One region of the Bacillus sp. 1NLA3E genome, then DNA from elsewhere that is predicted to be linked to it. Evidence: riboswitches for the same ligand, from Rfam matches in the RefSeq annotation. Region 1 holds a riboswitch; the other holds the start of a gene.
What was found. A riboswitch is a leader RNA that binds a small molecule or an ion and turns the genes downstream of it on or off. The one in region 1 is predicted to bind FMN.
Positions count from the first base shown of each region.

Region 2: linked by a shared signal. The riboswitch ahead of ribE (riboflavin synthase) and the one ahead of B1NLA3E_RS07885 (ECF transporter S component) in region 1 are both predicted to bind FMN.

Region 1 is NC_021171.1:1,631,129-1,634,340, forward strand. Features, by position in the region: gene B1NLA3E_RS07875 (LrgB family protein) at 1-670, opposite strand, end outside; gene B1NLA3E_RS07880 (CidA/LrgA family protein) at 667-1,029, opposite strand; FMN riboswitch at 1,299-1,432, shown strand; gene B1NLA3E_RS07885 (ECF transporter S component) at 1,601-2,182, shown strand; partial or broken gene B1NLA3E_RS23775 (transposase) at 2,475-3,212, opposite strand, start outside.
Region 2 is NC_021171.1:2,880,986-2,884,197, forward strand. Features, by position in the region: gene B1NLA3E_RS13625 (bifunctional 3,4-dihydroxy-2-butanone-4-phosphate synthase/GTP cyclohydrolase II) at 1-823, opposite strand, end outside; gene ribE (riboflavin synthase) at 843-1,496, opposite strand; FMN riboswitch at 1,679-1,836, opposite strand; gene B1NLA3E_RS13635 (hypothetical protein) at 1,972-2,775, opposite strand; gene B1NLA3E_RS13640 (patatin-like phospholipase family protein) at 2,921-3,212, opposite strand, start outside.

The DNA.
Region 1 (3,212 bases):
TTGGCACCACCATTGAAAGAAACAAGGCAGATGTGGTCATCGCGATATTTCCCATTGCCCCTTCTTCTTCTCCCCATAAGAGCGAACGATTTGCCCCGAGCATTTGCGCTGAGGTACCCATTGCTAAACCTTTTGCAGATTTGCTTTTTATACCCAATTGATTTAATAATTTTGGCCCGATGATCAGTGATATTAAAGCTGAAATAATTACAAAAAAGATAGTTGTCGACGTAATCCCTCCAAGGTCACTGGAAATGGTTAAAGCAATTGGTAGGGTTACCGACCTAGGAATCAGTGAAGCCAACAGCTGATGTTTCAAATGAAAAATTTGGGCCATTCCTAATACCGAGATCATTCCCAAGGACGTCCCACAAATCACGCCAGCAAGGATTTTTTTATAGTTTTTCTTTAAGAAAGACCATTGTTTATATAGCGGGACAGCTAACGAAACAACAGCAAGCTGTAATAGTTGATTAAAGATGTGGTTAACCTGCCGGTAGGTCGCTTCATGGATATGGAAAATAAACAACAAAAAAACAAGTAGAATAGATGCAGTGTATAAAGGATTTAGCCAGCCTTTTTTATATTTACGATAGAGTTTTAAACTTAAAAAGTAACAACTTATGGTGAGGGTGATACAGAATATAACATTTATGATTAAGAGGGTCATTTTACATTCCTCCTTATTATTTTTTCATACCATTCAACTGGGAGGGCTGTGCCTAGCAAACAGCATATACTACTCACAATAATAATTACTAAGACAGGCCATTGTAATATTTTAAGAAAACTTGAAGACAGAAAGAGACTGGCAATCGGTGGTATAAATAGTAAGGTTAGATGTTTTAACTGAAAGGAAGTAGCTTTCTCAATCCATGCTAATTTGATTATTCCTGTTTGGAGGAAAATAAACAGCAATATCATGCCAACAACACTACCAGGTAAAGGAATATGAAAGAGAATCACGGTACCATAGCCTAACAGGAGAAACCCCAAAATGATGAAAAACTGTAGAACCCTTAATATCATATGGCCTCCCCTCAATCCTAAATAAAGATGTATTAGGTTCAGCTTAGAGTACTTTGAACTCATTGTCATTAAACGTGTCAGAAATTCTTACATACTTTTGGAGTGGAATATTATTAACCTGAAAGAAAATCTTACAAATGTAGTCCCATTGTTTGTGAATATTCTGAGGACAAATTCGTGGAATAAGAAAAACCAAAGCGTGCCAGTAGACCTGGATCTTCCCAACTCCACTTCTTTCAAGTATAATAGAATTCAAATCTTAATATTCGATTCATCTTCGGGGTAGGGTGAAATTCCCAATCGGCGGTATTGAATTTTTTTTCTAAGCCCGCGAGCTCTTTTTTGAGCAGGATTTGGTGTGATTCCAAAGCCGACAGTATAGTCTGGATGGGAGAAGATGAAGGTTCTGCATTCGTTCAACAATGTTAAATAATTGAACGGTTATTAAGCGTGCCTTATTAACTCTCCCTCAAGTATAAAAACTTGAGGGTTTTCTGTTTTTAGGGGTAGCGTCTTACAGTGCTGGATCTTTCTTCTTGAAGTGGATAGATTACAAAAGGAGAGAGAAAAAATGAAAAAATTAAAAGTAAAAGCTATTGTATCAATTGGAATGCTGAGTAGTATTTCGTATATCATGATGCTGCTAAATTTCCCAATGCCGCCGTTTCCTAATTTTCTGTTGGTTGATTTTAGCGATATACCAGCTCTGATTGCAGCATTGATTTTTGGCCCATTGGCGGGTGTTTTAGTTGAATTTATAAAAAATTTCCTAAATTATTTTACGGTAGGAAGTGCAACGGGTGTACCAGTCGGGCAGATTGCTAACTTTATTGCAGGGATTCTGTTTATTCTACCAACTTATTATCTATATAAAAAATTAAAATCGCGTAAAGGCATGACATTTGCTTTGATTGTGGGATCACTCTCAATGGGGATTTTTATGAGTGTATTAAATTATTTTGTCTTTCTACCTGCCTATACATTCTTTTTAAACTCACCGGCCATGTCAACAACTGAAATGCGTCAACTTATTGTTACTGCAATTCTTCCTTTTAATATTATGAAAGGGTTGATTATGAGCACAATCATTTTCTTAATATTTATCCGTATGCAATCTTGGATTGACAAACAAATTGTAATGAAAAGTATGTGATCAACATAATCTAGCTAAAATTAAATAATAAGGTGAGACCATAGGTTCTCACCTCAGATTGTCGAAAAAGGTTATTTTCCCGGCAATTTTTCATTTTGTCAGAACATTAAATGCAGATTTTTAATATGAGATTGTCTATGCTAAGGGACCTGTTGATTTCCACTCCAGGTGCTTCGCTTTCCGCGGGGCGGGCGGTGAGCCTCCTCGTCGCTAATGCTCCTGCGGGGTCTCACCTGTCCCGCTGCTCCCGCAGGAGTCTTCGCACCTTCCGCTCCAATCAACAAGGGGCAAATCAACCTAAAGAATTGCAACACACCTTATCCAACCTGGATAAGTGTGTTGCAATTTTTTTTATTTTTTGGCAGGCTGCAGTAAGGAGAGCCTGTTAACTTACATTCTTCAATCCCCGTAACCGGCAGTAGCGAAGCCCATGCAGCTCTTTTTTAGTCTGCGAAGGTTCGCTCAATTTTTTCTTTTCTAAATTTATAAAGCATTTTTCCTGATTTAGATAAGCGATTTTAACCTTACCTTTTCCTTGTGTTGCTCCCAAATATGTCGTGTTACAACTTTTTCCTTTTCTTCCGTGTTTGAGTCTAACCTCTTCTATTGCCTTGTTTAAGTCATCAAAATATTCCCGAGTACCCACTTCCACTTCTTGTTTAGTAAACTTATGTTTATTTGCGTTTGCCTATAAGTGTGTAGAATCTGTGAATAAAACACGTCCGCCAACCATCTTATGATTTATCGCTGTAAGAACAATCTCATTAAAAAGCTCCTGAAAAATATTTGTATCCTTAAAACGGTGTTGACGATTCCAACTAATCGTAGAGTGATGCGGAACTGGGTCCTTGAATTTTAAACCCAAAAACCAGAGGTAGGCGACGTTTGTTCTTATTTCCCTTTCCAATTGACGTTCGAACGAATGCCATAAAGATAACCAAAGACATCATTTTAAAAAGAACAAGGGATCAGTAGGGCGTCCGTTATCATCGCTATAATAAGGACGGGCCTTATCAAGAAGAAACGAAAA
Region 2 (3,212 bases), 1.2 Mb from region 1:
CTGCTTCAAGCTGTGGCCCACAGTCACATCGGTAAGATCCAAACACATCACCGGTTAAGCACTCCGAATGTACGCGCACAAGAGCAGGTTGATCCTCTGTTATATCACCTTTGACCAATGCAATATGTTCTTTCCCATCGACGATACTCGTATATCCAACCGCTTGGAAATCCCCAAACGAAGTAGGCAGATGAACTTCCGCTTCCCTTCTAACAAGAGAATCATGTACCAATCGATATTCAATTAAAGCTTGAATCGTGATTAATTTCAATTGAAACTTTTCGGCAATGATCTTTAGTTGAGGAACCCTTGCCATCGTGCCATCTTCGTTCATAATCTCACAAATGACACCTGCGTGTTTCCCACCAGCAAGACGAGCCAAATCGACCGCTGCTTCTGTATGTCCAGATCTTCGCAAAACTCCGCCATTTTTTGCTATGAGTGGAAAAATGTGACCAGGGCGATTAAAATCCGCCGGTCTAGCTGATTCCTCCAACAGGCTTAACACAGTTGTAGAGCGCTCAAATGCGCTAATTCCGGTCGAAGTACTAATATGATCAATACTGACAGTGAATGCTGTACCGTGAGAATCTGAATTCGTTTCTGTCATCGGTCTTAAATCAAGTTTGTTGGCCAACTCTTCTGTGATAGGAGTGCAGATAAGTCCCCTACCTTCTTTTGCCATAAAATTAATGGCTTCAGGAGTAGCGAATTCCGCTAACATGATGAAGTCACCTTCGTTTTCTCTGTCTTCATCGTCACATACAATCACCATTTTACCCTTTTTTAAATCTTCCAAGGCATCTTCAATTAAATTAAACATGGTTTATTGCTCCCTCCATTTACATAAATCCCGTTTGTTTCAGTAAATCCGCTGTAATCCCAGTTCCTCCAGCATTGGTTTCTATTTTTTTCTCCATAATTGAATGAACATATTTCACTAACATATCAAATTCAAGATTTACTTTAGCTCCGATGCGTTTATGCCCTAAGATGGTTTCACCTCTTGTATGAGGAATGAGTGAGACTGTGATCGTCCGGTCCTTTACGAAAAAAATGGTAAGTGAAGTTCCATCAATAGCCACCGACCCCTTTTCCATTACAAATGGTACGCCATTTTCAGGGATCGAAATATCAATATAAACAGCATTTTCCTCGGCTTTAATAGCAGAAATAGTCCCAGTTCCATCAACATGACCCGATACAAAATGACCACCAAACCGCCCGTTTGCAGCCATCGCCCTTTCCAAATTCACTTTAGACCCAGCTTTTAGAAAAGCTAATGAACTGGCGTGAAATGTTTCCGGCATGACATCTACTGAAAATGCTGATTTCGTAAAATCAGTTACAGTTAAGCAAACACCATTAACTGAAATACTGTCACCTAAATGGACATCACTTAAGATTTTTGGTGCTTGAATGGTCAAAATTAACGTGGAACCTTGTTTATGTATTTTTTGCAGGGTGCCAATTTCTTCAATAATTCCTGTAAACATAGTATCCCCCCTTTATTCAGTAATACAAAAACGATAAAATAACGAATCTTTTCCAGGGCCATAGCTTACGACTGAACCAAATTATGTATATTAATAAGAACAACAAACCCCGTACAATAAAAATGTACGGGGTTAATAAACATACTTAAATACGCATAAAAAATTGCATTTTTAATATGCTAACATACCTTCTCCCATCCAGACTTTACTGTCGGCTTTGGAATTACACCAAATCCACCGTTTTCAGATAAAAAATAAGCAATGAAAACGGGTCACGGGCTAAGAGAATTTTTTTCTCATCACCGCCGGTTGGGAATTTCACCCGACCCCGAAGGCGATCATATTTTTTATGATATGATCCTAAATTATTCAGTTATTTACTGACATCTTACCCTAATTGTTTTGTTACTGCAATGAATTTATACCAAAAACATTTATTCTAGGTGGAATTTTCTTATTCTATTCATTTTTATCTTTAGTGGCTTGTACACTTAAAAAAATAAGCTAACACACCTACCATGAAAATTTTATCTGTTACATCCACTTGTTCTTCTAAAACGATAAAAGGAGTATTTGCATCCCGAAACTGTTTTCCCCAGTTAAGTGGCATCCACCCTTTAATCAATTTTCCGATAATGAAACCTTCTTCATTTCTAAATTTTATATGCGGATAAAGAGATGAACCTTCTACTTGAATGTAATGATTTTCGATTAGTGAATGGATGGTACCTCTTTTTTCTAATGAAAATATGGGCTTTATATACTCGTGGTAAATACCTATTTCATTTTTTACTGAATCCATTATTTTGACTTGTTTTTTTCTTTCATTTACTGAATACAGTGCAAGCAATTTATTTTGTTGGTCGTATAAGCCATACACATTAGGAATAAGTTTATCTGCAAAATAGGGAAGGAACCATCTAAACCACCAAAACCTAAAATCTCTAACTTCACCAATTAAAAAACCGTTGGGTTCAAATAATAACATTCTTAAGGACGGTGCTGGCATAAAAGTAATCAGGATTTTTTGGGATTTTTCTAAAGTTGTATCCACTTGTGTTTCTGTTATTTCAGTTTCAAGGCAACGTTGATGCTGGATTAAATAAACTTGGTAACAAATACAACTATAAACACAAAAAGGTATCATAACGTACAAAAGTGGAAGGTTAACTGAAAACAATATACTTCCTACTAGAATGATGATCACAGGAACAAATGCTGCTAGGCTCCCATTGAGAGAAACAGTAGCCGCGGAGCGGTAGTATTGTTGGATGTTCATCAGATTTTCTCCTTATCCAATTAATGCTTTATACCATTCTATTATTTTACTCAAACAAATATGATAATGTTACACCAATCATCCCCTAATAGAGACAAAAACCCCTGACCTTGGTCGAGGGGCTTCAAATATATTTCTATGTTACTTACCATTTCTGGATTTTTTCGATATAACCTTTGGCATCTTTGTAGCCTGCCCGATACAGCTTTTCAAGCTTTTCTGGTCGACGTTCCATCCGCCCAACCTCGATAGGAACTGTTGGGCGAATCACGATTGCATTCCCTGCCTTTTCTTCTTCATCCAGAAAGCGAATTGTATCATTATACTTTTGGTACCGACGTGCTAATGCGGACTGTAAGCCTGAATAATGACGATACTTTCCCTTGACGAGAAATTGGAACCGTGAGGGTTGTTTTTGATAACCTTTATTTCTAGTC